3 regions of the Streptomyces sp. N35 genome follow, and region 2 is predicted to be linked to each of the others. Evidence: riboswitches for the same ligand, from Rfam matches in the RefSeq annotation. Region 2 holds a riboswitch; each other region holds the start of a gene.
What was found. A riboswitch is a leader RNA that binds a small molecule or an ion and turns the genes downstream of it on or off. The one in region 2 is predicted to bind cyclic di-AMP.
Positions count from the first base shown of each region.

Region 1: linked by a shared signal. The riboswitch ahead of JAO81_RS28185 (transglycosylase family protein) and the one ahead of JAO81_RS05025 (C40 family peptidase) in region 2 are both predicted to bind cyclic di-AMP.
Region 3: linked by a shared signal. The riboswitch ahead of JAO81_RS02610 (peptidoglycan DD-metalloendopeptidase family protein) and the one ahead of JAO81_RS05025 (C40 family peptidase) in region 2 are both predicted to bind cyclic di-AMP.

Region 1 is NZ_JAEIMH010000059.1:10,450-17,664, forward strand. It holds gene JAO81_RS28170 (nucleoside triphosphate pyrophosphohydrolase) at 1-929, shown strand, start outside; gene JAO81_RS28175 (cytochrome P450) at 926-2,221, shown strand; gene JAO81_RS28180 (transglycosylase family protein) at 2,426-3,496, shown strand; cyclic di-AMP (ydaO/yuaA leader) riboswitch at 3,703-3,892, shown strand; gene JAO81_RS28185 (transglycosylase family protein) at 3,896-4,585, shown strand; gene eno (phosphopyruvate hydratase) at 4,927-6,213, shown strand; gene JAO81_RS28195 (septum formation initiator family protein) at 6,324-6,815, shown strand; gene JAO81_RS28200 (DUF501 domain-containing protein) at 6,864-7,215, shown strand, end outside.
Region 2 is NZ_JAEIMH010000006.1:87,463-94,677, forward strand. It holds gene JAO81_RS05015 (ATP-dependent Clp protease proteolytic subunit) at 1-212, shown strand, start outside; gene JAO81_RS05020 (hypothetical protein) at 220-528, shown strand; cyclic di-AMP (ydaO/yuaA leader) riboswitch at 914-1,114, shown strand; gene JAO81_RS05025 (C40 family peptidase) at 1,118-1,591, shown strand; gene JAO81_RS05030 (LysE family translocator) at 1,657-2,289, opposite strand; gene JAO81_RS05035 (LysR family transcriptional regulator) at 2,374-3,288, shown strand; gene JAO81_RS05040 (GAP family protein) at 3,676-4,350, shown strand; gene JAO81_RS05045 (DUF6223 family protein) at 4,526-4,888, opposite strand; gene JAO81_RS05050 (sensor histidine kinase) at 5,115-6,239, shown strand; gene JAO81_RS05055 (response regulator transcription factor) at 6,239-6,907, shown strand; gene JAO81_RS05060 (ATP-binding protein) at 6,921-7,215, opposite strand, start outside.
Region 3 is NZ_JAEIMH010000003.1:170,261-177,475, reverse strand. It holds gene JAO81_RS02635 (aspartate aminotransferase family protein) at 1-158, shown strand, start outside; gene JAO81_RS02630 (helix-turn-helix domain-containing protein) at 226-909, shown strand; gene JAO81_RS43900 (DUF6126 family protein) at 906-1,154, shown strand; gene JAO81_RS02620 (tyrosine-protein phosphatase) at 1,229-2,026, opposite strand; gene JAO81_RS02615 (alpha-galactosidase) at 2,276-4,366, shown strand; cyclic di-AMP (ydaO/yuaA leader) riboswitch at 4,642-4,806, shown strand; partial or broken gene JAO81_RS02610 (peptidoglycan DD-metalloendopeptidase family protein) at 4,810-5,724, shown strand; gene JAO81_RS02605 (SGNH/GDSL hydrolase family protein) at 5,907-6,731, shown strand; gene JAO81_RS02600 (STAS domain-containing protein) at 6,743-7,171, opposite strand.

The DNA of each region.
Region 1 (7,215 bases), on a different contig from region 2:
TGTCCTGGCCGGCCTGGCAGGCTCTGCACAGCGCCGATCTCGTCCTGTGCGCCGACCCGGCCCACCCCCAACTCCCGTATCTGCGCGAGGCGGGCGTCACCGTGGAGCAGCGCACCCCCGCCGCCGAGGAACTGATCGACGCCTGCGCGGGCGACCGCACCGTGATCGTGCTCGCGAGCGGCGAGGGCGACCCCCTGCTCACCGACGGTCTGGCCCGGCTCGCGGGTTCGGGCCGGGTGCGGATGCCCGACCTCGAGCTGCTCCCGGCCTCGTACGATCTGCCGGGCGCCCGCCTCCTCGACCTCGTCCAGGTCATGGACCGCATCCGCCGCGAGTGCCCCTGGTCCTCGCAGCAGACCCACAAGGGCCTGGCGAAATACGGCATCGAGGAGGCCTACGAACTCGTCGAGGCCATCGAGGAGGGCGACCGTACGGAGCTGCGCGAAGAACTCGGCGACGTCCTGCTCCAGGTCGTCTTCCACGCCCGGATCGCCGCCGAGGACGAAGAGGAGCCCTTCGACATCGACGATGTCGCGGGCACCATCGTCACCAAGCTGATCCACCGCCACCCCCACGTCTTCGGCGATGACACGGCGCAGACCCCCGAAGAGGTCAAGGCGCACTGGCTGCGCACCAAGGCCGAGGAGAAGCAGCGCGACTCGGTCACCGAGGGCGTCCCGCTCGGCCAGCCCGGCCTCGCCCTGGCCGCCAAGCTCGCCTCACGGGTCCGTACGGCAGGGCTCGACGTTCCGCTGCCCCAGGGCACGGGCCTCGGCTACGAACTGCTCGCCCTGGCCGTCCGCGCGGAATCCGAGGGAATCGACCCGGAGGCCGCACTGCGGGCGGCGGGGCGGGCGTACCGGGACGCGATCAGGGTCGTGGAGGCCGGCGAGAAGGGGAGCGGAGAGGCGGATACGGTCGAGGGGTGACCAGCACCGCCCCGACCGGACCCACGCCGACCGGAACAACTCCGCCTGAACTCTTCACCTGGGAGTTCGCCACCGACCCGTATCCCGCCTACGCCTGGCTGCGCGAGCACGCCCCGGTGCACCGCACCACGCTGCCCAGCGGGGTCGAGGCCTGGCTGGTCACCCGGTACGCCGACGCCAAGCAGGCGCTCGCCGACCAGCGGCTCAGCAAGAATCCGGTGCACCACGCCGGGGACGAGCGGGCCAAGGGCAGGACGGGCATCCCCGGTGAACGCAAGGCCGACCTGATGACCCATCTGCTCAACATCGACCCGCCGGACCACACCCGGCTCAGGCGGCTGGTCTCGAAGGCGTTCACGCCGCGCAGGGTCGCCGCGTTCGCGCCCCGGGTGCAGGAGCTCACCGACCAGCTCATCGACTCCTTCGCGCGGAAGGGGAGCGCGGATCTGATCCACGAGTTCGCCTTCCCGCTCCCCATCTACGCGATCTGCGATCTGCTCGGCGTACCGGCCGAGGACCAGGACGACTTCCGTGACTGGGCGGGCATGATGATCCGTCATGGCGGCGGGCCGCGCGGAGGAGTCGCGCGCAGCGTCAAGAAGATGCGCGGCTATCTCGCCGAGCTGATCCACCGCAAGCGCGCCGAACTGCCCGAACACCCTGCGCCGGACGAGGACTTGCTCTCCGGTCTCATCCGCGCGAGCGACCACGGCGAGCACCTCACCGAGAACGAAGCGGCCGCGATGGCCTTCATCCTGCTCTTCGCCGGCTTCGAGACCACGGTCAATCTGATCGGCAACGGGACCTATCAACTCCTCCGTCACCCCGAACAGCGCGCCCGCCTCCAGGAGTCGCTGGCCGTGGGGGAGCGGGGCCTCCTGGAGACGGGAGTCGAGGAACTCCTGCGCTACGACGGGCCGGTGGAGCTCGCGACCTGGCGTTTCGCCACCCAGGACCTGACCATCGGCGGCCAGGGGATCGCCGTCGGCGACCCGGTCCTCGTCGTCCTCGCCGCCGCCGACCGGGACCCCGAGCGCTTCGAGCAGCCGGACACCCTCGACCTCTCCCGCCGCGACAACCAGCACCTCGGCTACGGGCACGGCATCCACTACTGCCTCGGCGCGCCGCTCGCCCGACTGGAAGGACAGGCGGCGCTCGCCACCTTGCTCACGCGTCTGCCGGATCTCCGGCTTGCGGGAGAAGAGGGCGATTTGCGGTGGCGTGGGGGGCTCATCATGCGCGGATTGCGGGCGCTACCGGTCGAGTTCACCCCAGAACGCCCTGCCTCGTAACACGCTGACGACGTCCAGTAACTGACGCCTCGTCAAAACTGTGACTTTCACGTGATCTGCGCTGCATCGACTTGTGACTGACGTTCGAATGCGGCTACGTTCACCGCTTAGCTCAGCTGCCACTGGGGACCCAGGACCTGACGTATGTACGGGCCCGAGTTCCCCGTGGTCCCTCAGCAGTGCAGTCACGCGAAAGGCGTTCACATGCTTTCCGGGAACGGTCGTCACCGTCGACCCCGCCAGGTCCCCGGCCTGGTCGTCGCAGCCGGCGTCACCGGCTCAGCGCTCGCCCTGCCGCTGTTCGGCGCGACGGGCGCGAGCGCGGCCGACGGCTCCAGCTGGGACCGCCTCGCCGAGTGCGAGAGCGGCGGCGTGTGGAGTGCGAACTTCGGCAACGGGTACTACGGCGGGCTGCAGTTCGACCAAACGACCTGGGAGGAGTTCGGCGGGCTCGACTATGCGCCGACCGCCGATCTGGCCAGCCGCGGCGAGCAGATAGCCGTGGCCGAGAAGGTCGTCGCGGCGCAGGGCCCGCAGGCCTGGGCCACGTGCGCGCCGATCGCCGGGCTCGTGACGGCATCGCCGAGCGCCACGCCGGAGAGCGAGCGGGACAAGACCCAGGACGGCAAGGGCGAGTCCGGCAAGACGGACAAGTCCGAGAAGGCGGACGGCGGCGCGACGTCGGACGCGGACGGATCGACCGCATCGCCGGACCCTTCCGCCTCGGCCACTGCGGACCCCTCGGACCCCTCGGCCCCCTCCGCCTCGGCGACTGGTGACCCTTCCGCCTCGGCCACTCCCGGCCTCGGTGACCTCCCGCTGTTCGGCGAGAGCGACTGGAACCTCGGCGGCTCCTCCGTATCCCCCTCATCCCCCTCGGACGATTCCGGCATTCCGGACGACCTGCCCACTCCGGGCGGCACGGAGGGCGGCGGCACCGCCGGAAGTGACGAATCCGACAACTCCGGCGGCGATTCCGCCACTTCGCCCGACGACTCCTCCGGCCGCCACCGCGGCGACCGCGCCCCCGACGACACCGCCGACGCCGACCGTGGCTCCTCCGGCCGGCATGCCTCGCGTGACGACGAGGCGCGCGACGCGGGCGCCGCGGACGGCGCGTACACCGTGCGGCCCGGCGACAGCCTTTGGGGCATCGCGGACGACCAGCAGGTCGAGGGCGGCTGGACTTCCCTTTACGCCGGCAACCGCCTGGTCATCGGCGACGACCCGAACCTCATCGTGCCTGGCCAGGACCTGGCGCTCGGTCAGAACTGACGCGATAACAGGGGTAGGGACATGGGCGAGTTCGGCAGCGAATGTCCGTAATAAAGGAGCTTCGGGGGAAGTGAGAGATGGGTCTCACCGCCCCCGATTCTCTTTGAAATTCGAGCGTTTGCCCGTTTACGGTCGTGACCGCTCGCCATTGGTGAGCCCCGACGACCGCACGCCGAATCCTGCCGGCGGACGTACGGGAACAGTCGTCGCGTCATGCGCCGTAGGCAGGAGCGGGGGACCCAAGGTTTGCGCCGTGGGCGGTGGTTGAGAGACCGCCAACCCGGCTTGGGGTGAAGTGTCCGATATCGATACGTGGATACACGTTCATTTCGGACACCGGGTACTCACTGCACCCGAACCCGACAGCTCACCTCGCAGGCGTCGGTGAGGGGAAACTCCATGCTGTTTTCGGGCAAGGGCACTGGCAAGCACCGTCGTCTGACCAAGAGCGAGAAGGCCGTCCGCGCCGTCACGCTGGCCGGTGTCGCCGGCACCGCGATCGCCGCGCCGCTGATGACCGCCGGCTCCGCCTCCGCCGCGACCACCTCCGAGTGGGACCAGGTCGCCCAGTGCGAGTCGGGCGGCAACTGGTCGATCAACACCGGCAACGGCTACTACGGCGGCCTGCAGTTCTCGGCCTCCACCTGGTCCGGCTACGGCGGCACGGCCTACGCGCCCACCGCCGACCAGGCCACCAAGGCGCAGCAGATAGCCATCGGCGAGAAGGTCCTCGCGGGCCAGGGCAAGGGTGCCTGGCCGAGCTGTGGCGTGGGCCTGTCCAACGCCTCGAACGGCGCCGGCGCCGCGCAGGAGTCCGCTCCGCAGCAGCAGGCCCCGAAGCAGGAGTCCGCGCCGCAGCGCGAGTCCGCTCCGAAGGCCGACCGCTCGCAGCGCACCGTCGAGACCCCGACCGGCAAGAAGGTCGAGAAGGGTGACGGCGAGTACAAGGTGAAGTCCGGCGACACCCTCTCGAAGATCGCCGAGGCGCATGACGTCAAGGGCGGCTGGGAGAAGCTCTTCAAGCTGAACGACGACATCGTCGACGACGCGGACTTCATCTTCCCGGGCCAGCAGCTCCACCTGAGCTGAGCCGAGCTGAGCCAGGCCGGCTCCACCTGAGCCGAGCCACGCTGGCTCCACCCGAGCCGGCCACCCCCGGCGATTCCCCCCACGCTCCCCCCCCCCCGCGCCGGCCCCCCCGCCCCGCCGGGCCGGGGTCTTGCGCTCCTGCCCGATATGCCCGGCCCGTTCCGTACCGGCCGGTAATAAAGGTGTCCGGTCAGAGGCCCTTCTGCCCCGTATTACGGGCCTTCGGGCCTCTTTTCGTCCCAGGGGACGGGCGGTCGGCTGGCCGAAGCCTCAGAGCCGGTTAGGCTCTTGTCGCAAGGCCAAAGCGACCCTGCACTTCTAGCGTCACATCCCAGAAGGAGATGCTCGTGCCGTCCATCGACGTCGTCGTAGCCCGGGAAATCCTGGACTCCCGAGGCAACCCCACGGTCGAGGTCGAGGTTGGCCTCGACGATGGCAGCACCGGGCGTGCTGCCGTTCCGTCCGGTGCCTCCACCGGTGCGTTCGAGGCTGTGGAGCTCCGTGACGGAGACGCCAACCGCTACCAGGGCAAGGGTGTCGAGAAGGCCGTTCTGGCCGTCATCGAGCAGCTCGGCCCGGAGCTCGTCGGCTACGACGCCACCGAGCAGCGCCTCATCGACCAGGCCATGATCGACCTGGACGCCACCGACAACAAGGGCTCCCTCGGCGCCAACGCCATCCTCGGCGTCTCGCTCGCCGTCGCCCACGCCGCCTCCGAGGCCAGCGACCTTCCGCTGTTCCGCTACCTCGGCGGCCCGAACGCGCACCTGCTGCCCGTTCCGATGATGAACATCCTCAACGGTGGCTCCCACGCCGACTCCAACGTCGACATCCAGGAGTTCATGATCGCCCCGATCGGCGCGGAGTCCTTCTCCGAGGCCCTTCGCTGGGGCACCGAGGTCTACCACACGCTGAAGTCCGTCCTTAAGAGCAAGGGCCTGGCCACCGGCCTCGGCGACGAGGGCGGCTTCGCCCCGAACCTGGACTCCAACCGCGCCGCCCTCGACCTGATCGTCGAGGCCATCAAGCAGGCCGGTTACATCCCCGGCCAGCAGATCGCGCTCGCGCTCGACGTCGCCGCCTCCGAGTTCTACAAGGACGGCAAGTACGAGTTCGAGGGCAAGTCCCTCTCGGCCGCGGAGATGACCGAGTACTACGAGGAGCTCGTCTCCGCGTACCCGATGGTCTCCATCGAGGACCCGCTGTTCGAGGACGACTGGGCGGGCTGGAAGGTCCTCACCGACAAGCTGGGCGAGAAGGTCCAGATCGTCGGCGACGACTTCTTCGTCACCAACCCGGAGCGCCTGGCCCGCGGCATCGAGGAGGGCTCCGCGAACGCCCTCCTGGTCAAGGTGAACCAGATCGGTTCGCTCACCGAGACCCTCGAGGCCGTCTCGCTCGCGCAGTCCAACGGCTACAAGTGCATGATGTCCCACCGCTCCGGCGAGACCGAGGACGTCACCATCGCCGACCTGGCCGTCGCCACCAACTGCGGCCAGATCAAGACCGGTGCCCCGGCCCGCTCCGAGCGCGTCGCCAAGTACAACCAGCTCCTTCGTATCGAGGAGATCCTCGACGACGCCGCGGTGTACGCCGGCCGCAGCGCCTTCCCGCGCTTCAAGGGCTGATCACGGCGTTTGTGGCTGATGGCCGAGGCCTCTAGCCAGTCGTACGTACGTCCCCGCACCCGGTCCCGTACCGTGTGCGGGGACGTACGCGTGTAAGGGGAGGCGAGGGCATGGGAGCGAAGAGGGACCGGGACCGGTTCTCCACCACCACCCGGATCCGGCTGCTCGGTGAACAGACCGCCGCCCGCGTCTACCGTTCCCAGACCCGCCGCCAGGCCCGTCGCTCCCGGCTCACCGGCCGCGCGGCACTGCTCGCGCTGGTCGTCTGCTCGCTGATCGTGGCGCTCGCCTATCCCATAAGGCAGTACGTCGCCCAGCGCGCCGACATCGCCGAGCAGCAGCGCCTCCTCGACGAGGAGCGCGCCGAGACCGAGCGGCTGCGCGACGAGAAGTCCCGCTGGCAGGACCCGGCCTATATCGAGCGCCAGGCCCGCGAGCGGCTGCACATGGTGCACCCCGGCGAGACCGGCTACACCGTGGTCGACCCGTCCGCCGCCCGCGAGCGCCGCAAGGACACCAAGGCGACCGCCGACCGCGCCTGGTACGTGAACCTCTTCGACGGTGTCGACACCATGGACCGCGCCGGCCAGGCCGACGACTGATCCACCCGCTCTTTTGCTGTTCCGCTCTCTTCAATGGAAAGACCAGGCATGGAAACCCCGCCGCCCTCCACCCCGCGCACCGAGCCGACCGACGCCGACGTCGAGGCCTTCAAGCAGCAGCTCGGCCGCCCGCCGCGCGGTCTGCGGGCCATCGCGCACCGCTGCCCGTGCGGCCAGCCGGATGTCGTCGAGACCGCGCCCCGGCTGCCCGACGGCACGCCCTTCCCGACGCTGTACTACCTGACGTGCCCCAAGGCCTCCTCGGCCATCGGCACGCTCGAGGCGAACGGCGTGATGAAGGAGATGACCGAGCGCCTGGGGACCGACCCGGAGCTCGCCGCCGCCTACCGTGCCGCGCACGAGGACTACATCAAGCGCCGCGACGAGATCGAGGTGCTCC
Region 2 (7,215 bases):
AGACCAGTGATCTGGCCATCCAGGCGGATGAACTCCTGCGCACGCGAGCCCTGTTCGAGGAGATGCTCGCGCGGCACACCGGGCGGCCCCGTGAGGAGGTGTCCGCCGACATCGAGCGGGACAAGGTCCTCGACGCGCCCGAGGCGCTCGCCTACGGGCTGGTCGACCGGATCGTGCCGAGCCGTAAGCCCCTTGCCGCCGAAGGCAGGTGAGGCTTCGATGTGGCCGCCCGAGCCGCCGCCACTGCCCGCGTTGACGCGCGCCGAGGGCGAGTTGATCGACCGCTATCTGGAAGTCGTCGATCTGCTCGGCCGGATCAACCCCGCGCGCGGGCGCGACACCTACAGCGGTCTGCGCGCCGCCCAGGCACTGGTCGCGAAGGCGGTGCAGTTGCGCGAGGCGCTGGACGCGATGCATCGCCGGGGTGAGAACGAGGTGCATGCGAAGACCCTCGCGCGGGCGCTGCGCACGCTCGACGGTGAGCGGCGCAGTCAACGGGTCTCGGTGCCGCCCGCCTCCGTGAGCTGAGGAGGCTCCTGCTTCCGTGAGTTGAGGAATGTCTGCTCGCGGGGATTGAGAGGCGTCTGCGGGCGCCATCTGCTAGGCCGATCGCGCTCCCCCTGATGGCGTAATCAGGTCGACGCCACATGTATGAGAAATGTTGCGCCAGACCTGTACGCGCGAGGCGGAATGATTCATTCCGCCGCTGGTACGAGCGTCGTCGGGGCGCCGATCTCTGCGCGTAACCGACCCTTGTCCACCCGAACAGGTCAGCCGTGAGGAGCCTCACAAACGGCCGTTTCTACTCGGAAATCGACCGTGCGGTGCGTGAAGATCCCTTCCGACGACAAGCCCCCGCCGCAGCGGCGGGGCGGTCCGGGTGGACGCTGAGTCCTGCCGCCGCCCGGATGCCAGGTCGACATCGGTGGTTCGGCAGGAGTGGAGGACCCAGGCAGTACGGGGTTTCGGGACCTGTCGCCACGACAGGATCCGGCCCCTTGGGGTGAAGTCGCCCGACCGGCGCGGCAGTCGAGCCGTGACGGAAAGGCGGCCGGGCATCTTCGTTGGCCCGAATCCGACAGGTCATCCTTCACAGGCGGCTGACGAAGGGTTGCGCATGACTGCGCGTCATCGTGTTCCGTCTCTGATCACGCGGGCCGGGAGCGCTTCGGCGCTCACGCTCGCGGTTGTCGGCGGCACCGTTCTCGTACCAGGAGCAGCAAGCGAGTCCGAGGCCGCGACAGTGGCCACCAAGGCCGTACAGATCGCCGCGTCGAAGAAGGGGTCGCCGTACAAGTACGGAGCCACAGGACCGCGCCGCTTCGACTGCTCCGGGCTGACGCTCTACTCCTACAAGCGCGCGGGCAAGAAGCTGCCGCGTACGGCAGCGGCCCAGTACAACAAGACCCGGCACATCAGGGCGAGCCAGCGCTCCTACGGCGATCTGGTCTTCTTCCACTCGGGCCGGAATGTGTACCACGTCGGCATATACGCCGGAAAGGGCCGCATCTGGCACTCCCCGAAGCCCGGTTCGAAGGTGCGCCTGGAGAAGATCTGGACCAGGAGCGTGTGGTACGGGCGAGTGCGCTGAACAGCCGCCCCGCCTGGCCGCGTTGATGAAGCGAGGTCTGCCTCCCGTCTCGGGGAGGCAGACCGTCAGGCGGCCAACGGCGCGATGAGCAGCCCGAGTCCGAGTGCCGTCAGGGCGATCCCGGTGGCGGCCTCGACGGCGCGCGCGGCCCGTGGCCGGCGCAGGAGCCGGCCGAGACGGTCGACGAGCAGCGCGACCAGCGGGAACCAGAGCAGCGCCAGGGCCACCACGATCGTCGCGAGCAGCAGGGTGCGCGGCAGCGCGGAGCCCTGGTCGGGGACGAACTGCGGCAGGATGCTCAGGAAGGTGATCGACGCCTTCGGGTTGAGGGCGTTGGTGAGGAACCCCTGACGCAGGGCCGCCGCGGCGGTGAGCCCGGGAGACGTGACCGTCTCGCCCGGGGAGTCGGTACGGGGGCGGCGCAGCGAGTTCAGCGCCTGGATGCCCAGGTAGAGCACATAGGCGGCGCCGACCAGCTGCAGGGCGCGGAAGAGCGTCGGCAGGGTCGCGAGGACCGCCGCGACACCCGCCACCGCGAGCACCGTGTGCAGCAGCAGCCCTGCGGCGATTCCGAAGGCGCAGGCGAGCCCGGCTCTGCGGGAGGCGAGAGCGCCGCGTACGACCACGGCGAAGTCCGCTCCGGGCAGGGCGACCAGGCCCGCGGCGAGCAGCGTGAAGGCGAGCAGCGTGGCATCCATGACGTTCAGCCTGCCGCTGTTCAGCCTTCAGCAGGTACTTGCAATCTTGAAGGTCTGCCTTAAGCACTGCTTTAGGCTGGCCTCATGTACGACCCCACCCGCCTGGCCGCCCTCGTCGCCGTATCGGAGGCAGGGTCCATCACCCGGGCCGCTCAGCGCCTGGGCTACACCGCGCCCGCGCTCTCCCAGCAGCTCGCCAAACTGGAACGGGAGGCGGGCGCCACACTGCTCGTACGGCATCACCGCGGAGCACGTCTGACGGCCGCCGGTGAGCTCCTGGTCGCGCGGGCGCGACGGGTCCTGGACGAACTGGACCGGGCGCGGCTCGAACTGGCGCAGCTGTCCGGCCTGTCCGGCGGACGACTGCGGATCGGGACCTTTCCCACGGCGGGGATCCATCTGCTGCCGCCTGCGCTCAGTGCGTTCCGGCGGGCGCATCCCGATGTGGAGCTGGCCGTCGCGCAGTACGAACCCCCTGCCGGGGTGGCGGCGGTGGCGGACGGCGAGGTGGACCTGGCTCTGACCCACACCTATGAGCCGGCCGATGCGGAGCCGCTGCCGCGTTCCGTACGGGCGGAGGTGCTGCTCGTCGAGGAGCTGGTCCTCGTCACCGCGCCGGGGCATGTGCTCGCGGCCGGCGCGGACCGGCTGCCGCTCGCCGAGCTCACCGGGCAGCCGCTGATCTCCATGGCGCCGGACCACCCCAGGCGGCGTGGCGTGGAGGCGGCGCTCGCGGCGGCCGGGGCGGTGCCCTCAGTGGTGATGGAGACTCCGGAGTACGCCGTCGTCTGTGCCCTGGCCAGTGCGGGGCTCGGGGTGGCGGTCGTGCCGGAGATGGTGGCGCGGATGGCATCGACTCCCGTGGGTGTACGGCGACTTGAACCCTCGACGCTCAGGCGGACCATCTCGGTGGTGTACCGCGCGGAGGAGACGGACGCGGCCGCGGGCACGCTTCGGGCGCTGCTGCGCGGGGCGTTCGGGCGGACCGGGGCGGGGTGAGTCGAGGGCAGGGCGGGTTCGCCGGACATCCTCGGTGAACGTCGAGAGTGATCCTGACGTCGAGGGCGGGGGTGGGGCCGGGGTGGGGTCGGGGCCGGGACCGGGGTGGGGTCGGGGCCGGGACCGGGGTGGGGTCGGGGCCGGGACCGGGGTGGGGTCGGGGCCGGGGTGGGGCAGGAACACTCGCGCGCGTCGTCGCGCGCGGCGGACGGCTCGCTCGCGCGGTCCCGCCGAGTCGCCCCATCACCCGCACTGGTCGATGCTCGACATGCCTGTCACCGGCGAGGCCGTGGAGAAGAGCCGCAGCGCACGCGACGGTGAGCCCGGGCAGCACCGCCTCCGTTGCGGAGCGCTAGCGCTGGTCGTGCGAGGAAAGAGGAGCGCGTGTTGACCGAGACGATGGGGGCCGTCCTGCCGGCCGCGTTGGCGGTCGCGCTCAGTCCGTTCCCGTTGATCGGCATCGTCCTGATCCTGTCCGGCACGCAGGGCCGCCGCAACGGGCTGCTGTTCGCGGTGGGATGGGTGAGCGGCCTGGCCGTCGTGTCGACGCTCGTCACGGTGCTCTTCGGCGGAGCCGACGACCCCGACAGCACCTCGTCGGCGATCGCGGACTGGGGACGGGTCCTGGCCGGCGCGACCCTCGTCGTCCTGGGGGCACGCAAGTGGTGGAGGCGCCCACGTGCCGCAGACGAAGCCGAGCCGCCGCGCTGGATGGCCTCACTCGGCGAGGCCACGGCCGCGCGGGCGTTGGTGCTGGGCGCGTTGCTGTCAGGCGCCAACCCCAAGAACCTTGTCCTTGCGGCGTCCGCCGCCGCAGCGATCGCCGAAGCCCGCGTTCATGACGCCGGCCTGGCCGCGGCCATCGGCGTGTTCGTGCTCACCCCTTCCTGCACCGTGCTCGGCGCGGTCGTCATCGATCTCGTCGGCGGACAGCGCGCCGCTTCGTTCCTGGACGGCCTCAGACAGTTCATGGTCACCAACAGCATCGTGATCACGGTGATCGTGATGCTCCTCTTGGGCGCGAGCGTCCTGGGCGACGGACTGTCCGCCCTGGCCCGCTGAATCCCCCTCTGCTTGCTGACCGGTCTGCTCCGGCCTCTGCTTGCTGACCGATCCACTCCGGCCTCTGCATGCTGACCGATCCGCTCCGGGTCGGTCAGCGGGAAGCAACAGCTCGCATCAGGCGAACGCTCCGCCCGTCGGGGCGGAGCGCGGCTTCGCTCGCGTGGCTTCGGCGTCACCGACGGGCCTGGGCACCACCGCTGGCGCGGGTCAGGACCCGTGCGCCGAAGGCCATGGCGACGAGACCCAGCGGGACGGCCAGGACCGCGCCGACCTGCCCGTTGCCCGTACCGGGGCCGCCGTCGGAGGTGGCCAGGTGCAGCACGGCGAGGAACGTTCCGGCCAGCCCCACGGCGATCGCGGAGACGGCAGCGGTCCGTACGGTGCCGAAGCGGATGCGGCCGCCGAAGCGGGACAGGGCCAGCCAGCCGAGTACCACGCCCAACAGGCCCACTCCGAGGGCCAGGTTGGCGCCGGTGCGGCCGTCACCGATGACTCCGCCGTCGGCCGCCGCGATCAGGGTCTGCGTTGCGTTCATGACTCCTCCTTCGTCTCCGGCTCGACCGCCGGGGTGGTGTGATTCGAGAGTCCCGCCAGGACCGCTCCCGGTCGTCCCGCAGACGCGGACACTTCGCGCTGCTGCCTGCGGTGCATCCGGCTACCGCGCATGTGGCAGATCCGCCGGGGATACCGCGTCCGTGGTAGCCGTCCGCTCCTTCACGGGCACGACTCGGCAGCGGGGCGCGCCGGGCTAGGGTGCGCGCATGGACACTGGACGTCTGCGTGTCCCGCCGGGTGCCAGGGACTGGCTGGTCGCCGTCGCCGTGGCGGCCCTCCTGGTGGGGACGGCCCTGGCAGGCCCCGCCCCCGAGGCAGGCGCGGGGCTCCTCGGCTACGCGCTGCTCGCGGCCGGCGGCCTCGCACTGGTCGCGCGTCGGCGGGCGCCGCTCGTGACGCTGGCCGTCACCGGGCTGTGCGCGGTCGGCTATCAGGCCGCCGGGTTCGACGTCCTGTCCGTCGCCTATCTCGTCGCCGTGTACTGCGCGGTGCGGGCCGGCCACCACCTCGTCACGGTCATCGGGTCGGTCTCACTGATCCTCGTCCTTCATCTGTCGGCTCTCGCCTTCCACGACGGACCCGCGCGTGAGGCGCTCGCCCGGGCCCGCGGCACGCTCGAGGCGGCCTGGCTGATCGCCGCGTTCGCCGCGGGTGAGGCGCTGCGGCAGGCGGAGCGGCGTGCCGAGGAGGCGGAGCGCGGCCGTGAGGAGGCCGCGCAGCGGCGTGCGGACGAGGAACGGCTGCATATCGCGCGGGAGTTGCACGACTCGCTCACCCATCAGATCTCGATCATCAAGATCCAGTCCGAGGTCGCCGTGCATGTGGCGCGCCGTCGCGGCGAGGACGTCTCCGAGGCGCTCCTCGCGATCCAGGAGGCGGGCCGCGAGGCGACCCGGGAGCTGCGCGCCACCTTGGAGGCGCTGCGCGACGACGACACCGCTCCGCCCCGGGGCATCGACCACATCGAGGAGTTGGTGGAACGGACCTGCCGCGGCGGTCTCGAGGTGACGCTGACGGTCGAGGGACAGCGCGGCGACCTGCCCGCCGCGGTCGGCCGGACCGCCTATCGGATCGTGCAGGAGGCGCTGACCAACGTCGTCCGGCACGCCTCCGCCTCCACCGCCACCGTCCGTATCGACCACCGTCCCGGCACCCTGCTCGTCCAGGTCGACGACGACGGCAAGGCGAACCCCGACACACCCCCCGAGCCCGGCCTCGGACTTCTCGGAATGCGCGAACGCATCACCGCGCTCGGCGGCCGGCTGCGGGCCGAGCCGCGCGAGGGGCGCGGTTTCACCGTCCAGGCCGAACTCCCCGTGGAGCGTGCGTGATGAGCTCGATCCGAGTGCTGCTCGTCGACGACCAGCCGCTGATCCGCAGCGGTTTCCGCGCGCTGCTCGCGCTCGAGGACGATATCGAGGTGGTGGCCGAGGCCTCCGACGGCCAGGAAGGCCTGGAGCTCGTACGGCGGCATCTGCCCGATGTCGTGCTGATCGACATCCAGATGCCGGTGGTCGACGGGATCGAGGCCACCCGGCGGATCGCCGCGGATCCGGCGCTCGCCGCGGTGCACGTGGTGATCCTGACCAACTACGGCATGGACGAGTACGTGCTCGACGGACTGCGTGCGGGTGCCGCGGGGTTCCTGGTCAAGGACATCCTGCCGGAGGACCTGCTGCATTCGGTACGGGTGGCGGCCCGCGGTGACGCGCTGCTCGCGCCCACCATCACCCGCAAGCTGATCCAACGCTTCGTCACCCAGCCGCTGCCCGCGGCGGCCGGTGGCGGCCTCGATGAGCTGACCGGCCGTGAACGGGAGGCGGTCGCGCTGGCCGCGCAGGGGCTTTCCAACGACGAGATCGCCGACCACATGGTGATCAGCCCGCTGACCGCGAAGACGCATATCAACCGGGCCATGACCAAGCTCCATGCCCGGGACCGCGCCCAACTCGTGGTCCTCGCCTACGAGTCCGGCCTGGTCACTCCCCGTACGCCCTGACGGGGAGAGCCGTTCAGCTCTGCACCGGGACGGTCCACGGCAGCTCGATCCACACCGTCTTGCCGCCCTCCGCCGTCGCGTTGACCGACAGGCGTCCGCCGCACTCGGCCGTGAGCCAGCGGATGATGACCATGCCCCGCCCGTTGTCCTGCTGGACCGCGGCGGGCAGCCGCTTGGGGAAGCGGGGGTGGCTGTCGGTCACCCCGATGCGCAGCTGCTCGTCGCGTTCCAGCTCCACGTCCACCGTGAAGGTGGGCGACTGGCCGAAGGTGTGCTGGACGGCGTTGGTGGCCAGTTCGGAGACGATC
Region 3 (7,215 bases), on a different contig from region 2:
AGGTCATCAAGCTGATTCCGCCGCTCACCATCGGGGAGCGCGAGGTGGACCGCTTCGTCGAGGCGTTCACCGCCGTGATGGACGATGCGCACAGTGGCGGAGCGCTGATGTGGGACTTCGGGAAGACCTTGGTGAAGCAGGCGGTCGCCAACCGGTGAGCCCAGGCGTTTTGCCTCAGAGGCAAAAGATTTGCCGCTGAGGCAAGGTTCTGGCTGAATCGGCGGTATGAGTCCTGCCGACCCGGCGACACCGCAGCAGTCCACTGCCGACCCGGCGACACCGCAGCAGCCCACTGCCGGCCCCGCGCCGTCGCAGCAGTCCGACGCGCTGCTCGGTGTCGCGCCCCAGCTGCGGGCGCTGCGCCGCCGCGCGGCGCTCACGCTCGAAGCGGCCGCCGCGTCCGCCGGGCTTTCGCCCGCGCATCTGTCCCGGCTCGAGACCGGGCACCGCCAGCCGTCCCTGCCGATGCTGCTCACGCTGGCACGCGTCTACGGTACGACGGTCTCCGAGCTGCTCGGCGAGACCCCCGCCGAGCGCCAGTCCGTGCTCCGGGCCGCCGAAGCGGAGCCGAGCGTGGCCGGCGGCTGGACCTACCGCCAGGCCGGTGCGTCCGGGCGCGGAATGCAGGCGCTGCGCGTCCAGGTGCCTTACGGCGCGCAGGGCGACATCGTGCGCGTGCACCCCGGCGAGGAGTGGCTGTACGTCCTCACCGGCCGGCTGCGGCTACGGCTCGCCGACACCGCGTACGTCCTGGAGCCCGGAGACAGCGCCCACTTCGACTCGGCCACACCGCACCGCATCGCGGCCGACGGCCCGGAAGGGGCCGAACTCCTCTTCGTCCACACCCTGTTGCAGAGCCCGGTCGAGGCGCTCTGCCTCGGCGCGCACACGAAAGAGGTCCGGCGATGACATCCGAAACCGGTGAGGGGACGACCCACGAACTGGGTGGCGGGGCGGCACACGAATCCGGTGGCGGGCCTGCACACGAATTCGGCGGCGGGGCGACTCCCGAATCCCGGGGAGGCACGCGCCGGTTCATCGAGGACAAGTTTCCGCGCGGCCTGGTGATCAGGCTGTTCGTGTATCTGATCGCCGGGCACTTCTTCGCGTTCTTCGTGTATCTGCTGTTCGTGCTCGGAGGCCGGAACCAGTAGTCGGAGCGGGAACCACCAGTCGGAGGCCGGAACCCGTAGGTCCGGCCTCCGAGACTGCGTGGACGTACCGCAGATCAGTCGAGCAGCTTCGACCGCAGCTTCTCGCGGACCTCGGCCGTGGCACCCAGGCCCTCCTCCAGATAGCGCTCGACGGAGCCCCAGAGCTTCTCCATCTCGTCGAACGCCGCCTCCAGATATTCGGCGCGCGCGTCGAAGAGCGGGCTGAGCAGCTCCATCACCTCGGCCGACCAGGCCTCGGGGGCGTCGCTGGAGCGGCGCACCTTGTAGCGGCGGTGCTTGGCGTTGGACTCCAGGTAGTCCGTGATGATCGCCTCGCGCTCGACGCCGATCGCGAGCAGCGTCACCGCGATCGACAGGCCCGCGCGGTCCTTGCCCGCGGCGCAGTGCATCAGCGCCGGCACGCTGTCCTCGGCGAGCTCGGCGAGGACTCGCGCGTGATCGGCGGTGCGCTCACGGACGATGACGCGGTACGTGGTGGACATCCGCGCCGCGGCCTTGCCGTCGCCGAGGATCTTGCGGAGCTCGTCGACATGGCCGTCGCGGACCATCTGCCAGAACTCGGCGCCGTCCGCCGGGTCCGTCAGCGGCAGGTTCAGATTGCGCACCCCGGGCACCTCGACATCGGCGCCCTCGAGCCTCTGGTCGGCCGCGTTGCGGAAGTCGAAGATCGTGTGCAGACCGAGCGAGGCGAGGAACTGGGCGTCCGACTCGGTGGCATGGGCGAGATGACCGCTGCGGAACAGCACACCGTGGCGTACCCGCCTGCCGTCCGTGGTCGGCAGTCCGCCCACGTCGCGGAAGTTGCGTACCCCGGCGAGTTCGGGCTCTGTCGACGGGATCTGCTGCGTCACGGGGGCTCCTCCCACGGTGGTCGCCGGCAGGACTGCCGACGGCTGCGCACAGGTGCACGCGCATTCGACGATACGACATGGATTCCTGGGGCAATCATCTGCGCCCGCCCGCACATTCTGGCCAGTCGGTACGGGCGAACTCCATGCGAACGACGGGTGCCGGGCCATTGCGGCGGAGCGCGACGAGCGCGGATGATGTGCGCACCTGCGCGTACCTGTCGGAATGTGGTGACGAATGGTGGGGGCCCGATGATCGAGGTCGGCGGAGACGGACGGATCTGGCTGCTCTCGGGCCCTACGAGCAGCTATGCGCTGATGCTCAGTGAGCGCGACGAACTGCTCCATCTGCACTGGGGGCCACGCATCGCCCTCGCCGACGCCGAGGCGCTCGCGGTCCAACCCGAGCCTGCCGCAAGCGGGTTCGAGTCCCCGCTCGACGGACGCGAGGAGTACCCGGTCGAGGGCGGGGCGCGGTTCGTGCGACCCGCCCTGGCGGTGCGTACTCCTCAAGTACGCGGCACCGAATGGCGGTTCGCGCAGGCCGCGCAGGACGACGGGGTGCTGAAGCTCGGCTTCACGGATGACGTGCACGGGCTGCGCATCACCCTGCGATACGCGATGCGGGGCGATGTCGTCGAGCGCGACGCCGAACTCGTTCATGAAGGCAAGGGGCCGGCGGTCGAGATTCTGCGGGCCGACTCGGCGGCCTGGACGCTGCCCGAGCGCGACGCCTGGCGGCTCACCCAGCTGCACGGCCGCTGGGCGGCCGAGTCGCGGGTCGAGCGGGTGCCGCTCGCGTACGGGGAGCATGTGATCGGCAGCCGGCGCGGGCATACCGGGCATCAGTACCTGCCGTGGGTGGCGCTGGACGCCGACGGGGCGGGGGAGGAGCACGGCGAGGTCTACAGCTGCGCGCTCGGCTGGTCGGGCGCCTGGCGGATCGCCGTGCAGAAGCTGCCCGGCGGCCTGGTGCAGCTCACCGGCGGCACCGGACACGACGACTCGGGCCAGGTGCTCCTCGAACCCGGGCACACCTGGCGTACGCCGGTGTTCGCCGGGCTCTGGAGCGACGGCGGCTTCGGCGGGGTGAGCCGGGCCTGGCACGCGTATCAGCTGGAGCATGTGATCCCTGACGCGGACCGGGTGCGGCCCGTGCTGTTCAACTCCTGGGAAGCGACCGGTTTCGACATCTCCGCGCCGCAGCAGCTCGAACTCGCCCGCCACGCGGCCGAGATGGGCGTGGAGCTGTTCGTCGTGGACGACGCCTGGTTCGGGGCGCGGGTCAGCGACCGGGCCGGGCTGGGCGACTGGACCCCCAACCCGGATCGCTTCCCCGGCGGTCTGAAGCCCCTGGCCGATGAAGTGCACGCACTCGGTATGCAGTTCGGCATCTGGGTCGAGCCGGAAATGGTGAACGCCGACAGCGATCTGTACCGGTCGCATCCCGACTGGGTGCAGCACCATCCCGGTCGTACACGCACCGAATTCCGTAACCAGCTGGTGCTCAATCTGGCGCGCGAAGACGTCCAGGAGTATCTGTGGGAGCAGCTGCACACGCTGCTTTCCTCGGCGCCGATCGACTATGTGAAGTGGGACTTCAACCGGTGTTTCACCGATGCCGGCTGGCCGGGCGAGGCCTATCCGCAGAAGCTCTGGAATGAGCATGTGCATGCCTTTTACCGACTGCTCGACCGACTGCGCGCGACCCATCCCGGGGTGGCCTTCGAATCCTGCTCGGGCGGTGGCGGGCGTATCGATCTGGGCGTGCTGAGCCGCACCGACCAGGTGTGGACCTCGGACAACACCGACCCCCTCGACCGGCTCGACATCCAGCACGGATTCACCCACGTCCACCCGGCGCGGGTCATGGCCGCCTGGGTCACCGACAGCCCGAACGTGCAGTTGAATGGACGGGTCAGCTCGCTGCGCTTCCGCTTCGTGAGCGCGATGGCGGGGGTGCTCGGAGTCGGCGGTGACCTCGCCGAGTGGACACGGCAGGAACGCGACGAGGCGCGCTCGTGGGTCTCGCTCTACAAGGAGATCCGGGACACCGTCCAGCTCGGCGAACTGCACCGGCTGCGCGCCCCGCGGGGCGGACTGAGCGCGGTGCAGTACGTACGCGGGGACGAGCTCGTCGTCCTGGCGTGGCTGCAGGCCCAGCGGTACGGAGAGCCCGTGGCGCGGGTGCGCCTGCACGGGATCGCCGCCGACGCCTCGTACGAACTCCTCGGGACGGACGAGGTGTACCGGGGCTCGGTCCTGCTGCACCACGGACTGCGCACGGGCCTCAAAGGGGACTTCGATGCCGGTGTCTACCGGTTCCGTCGGGTGCGCCCCTAATGCCCGATTCGGGACCTAAGGGGTAACTGGCCCTGAAGTAAAGGGTGGTGGCGTTTCGGGCGTGAGCGGGATCATATACGTGACGGTGTGTGGCGATCTCCGTCGGTGAATTCCGCTGGGTATGCGGATGGTAAAGATCGTTTATCCACGCAGGGTGACGGTAATTCCCGGAATGGATCAGCTCCTGTGTGGTCCAAGGGAATTGAGATGTTTGTTTTCCGCCTCACCGCTCCCTTACGGTCACCGACAACCCGGTGGACGCCCAATCCTGCCGCCACCGGAATTCGCCCCACACCCGTGCACGGCAGGAGCGGGGGACCCAACGGTAAGACGCCGTTTCCGGTCCCACCGGAGCGGCTTGGGGTGAAGTCGCCTGGTGCGACGGGACATCTCCAGTCCTAACCCGACAGCTCACCTCGCAGGCGACGGAGAAGGAATGCGCCATGCCCGCGAAGGGTAAGCACCGCCGTCCCAAGTCCGCCCGCCTCACCCGCTCGTTCGCCGTCGCCGGCACGGGTGGCGCCGCCCTCGCCCTTCCGCTGCTCGGTGCGACCGGCGCCCAGGCCGCCACGCCGCAGGCCGCGGCGGTGGCCAGTGCCCCGGTGCAGAGCGTGCCGGTCAAGAAGGCCGAGTCGGCCGACAAGACCTACACCGTCGTCACCGGCGACTCGCTCTCCGCGATAGCCGACGACCTCGGCATCGAGGGCGGCTGGAAGCCGCTGTACGCCGCGAACAAGAAGGTCATCGGCGACGACCCGCGCCTGATCGTGCCCGGCGCGAAGCTCAAGATCGGAGCCGCGGTACAGGCCGCCGCCGGAGCCACCGGCACGGCGAAGGAGGCGCCGGCGGACGCCTCGAAGTCCTCCGTGCGGAGCGACGCCGGCACTGCCGGGACGGCCGAAGCACCGGCCGCCGAGGCTCCCGCGCCCAAGGCCGAGCAGGCCGCCGCCACCACCTCCGGCTTCACCGCCCCGGTCGCCGCCGGTGTCTCCACCCAGTACCGCACCGCGGGCTCCATGTGGTCCAGCGGCTACCACACCGGCACCGACTTCGCGGCCGCCTCGGGCACCCCGGTCAAGGCCATCGGCGAGGGCACCGTCGTCTCCGCGGGCTGGAGCGGCTCGTACGGCAACGAGGTCGTCATCCAGCACGCCGACGGCCGCTACTCGCAGTACGCCCATATGTCGCAGCTGTCGGTGTCCACCGGCCAGAGCGTCGCGGGCGGTACGCAGATCGGCCTCGTCGGCTCGACCGGCAACTCCAGCGGACCGCACCTGCACTTCGAGGTCCGCACCGGCCCGGGCTACGGCTCGGACATGGACCCCGTCGCGTACCTGCGCTCGTACGGCGTATCGCTCTCCCCCCGGCCCCCGGAGGCCCCGCCCGGTGCCGGGGCCCCATGGGCCCCGGACTACCTGGCATTTGGGATTTTGAGGCGTATTCCAGGTTGGACGAGACTTTACGAGTGTCCTATCTCACCAGCCGTCAAGAGGCACCTACGGTGGCGTAGGTCACGTACCGGGGTGAAAAATATGCCGACGTGGCAGACGATTCGACGACACCCGCAGCCCTCACCGCCGTGACCCCGGCGGTTTTCGCCTCCTATGTGGCCATCGGCGACAGCTTCACCGAAGGCGTCGGAGACCCTGGCCCCGATGGCGCCTTCGTCGGCTGGGCGGACCGGCTCGCCGTGCTGCTCGCCGACCGCCACCCCGAGCACAGCTTCCGCTACGCCAACCTGGCGGTCCGCGGAAAGCTGCTCGACCAGATCGTCGAGGACCAGGTTCCGCGCGCCAAGGAGCTCGCGCCGGAACTGGTCTCCTTCTGCGCCGGCGGCAACGACATCATCCGCCCGGGCACCGACCCCGACGATGTCGCCGAACGCTTCGAGCGGGCCGTCGCCGATCTGACGGCGGCCGTCGGCACGGTCGTCGTGACCACCGGCTTCGACACCCGCGACGTGCCGGTTCTCCGGCATCTGCGCGGAAAGATCGCCACGTACACCGCGCATGTACGGGCCATCGCCGACCGCTACGGGTGCCCGGTGCTCGATCTGTGGTCGCTGCGCTCGGTGCAGGACCGGCGCGCCTGGGACGGCGACCGGCTGCATCTGTCGCCCGAGGGCCACACCCGTGTCGCGCTGCGGGCCGCCCAGGTGCTCGGCCTGGAGATCCCCGCCGACCCCGACCAGGCCTGGCCCGAGCTGCCGCCGCGCACCGCGCTCGCGGTGCGCCGGGACGACATCCAGTGGGCGCGGGAGTACCTGGTGCCGTGGATCGGGCGCCGGCTGAGGGGGGAGTCCTCGGGTGACCATGTGTCGGCGAAGCGGCCGGATCTGCTGCCCTTGAAGGCGCCTGTCGGCTGATCCCTTCGCGGTCAGCTGCTCCCTTTGCGGTCCCCTGCGGGCCGACCCCCCTGTGCTCCCCTGATCCCTCCGCGGCCCCCGGCCGGCCGCCCCCCCCGCGGCCCCCCGTCGGCCGACGGGTGCGCCCGGTAAGCGTCGTACGGAGGGCTGGCGAGGACCGGGACGGAGTCGGGTACGCCCAGGTACGTGAGGATGCGCAGCACGAACGGGTCCGTGCAGATCAGGACCATACGGCCGTCGGTCAGGCCGAGGCGCGCCCGGAGCCGTTCGATCAGGGCGATCCCGCTGCAGTCGACGAAGGTCAACAGGCGGATGTCGAGGACGAGTTCGGCCGTCGGCAGGCGAAGCTCCTGGAGCAGCGGGTCCTCGATGTCCAGGACCATGGCCACGTCCAGCTCGCCGTGCAGCTCCACGGTGAGCCGCTCGCCATCGCGTCGCATCAGGGGCGTGGACTGTTGAGCGTCGGGAAACACCTTTCCCCCAG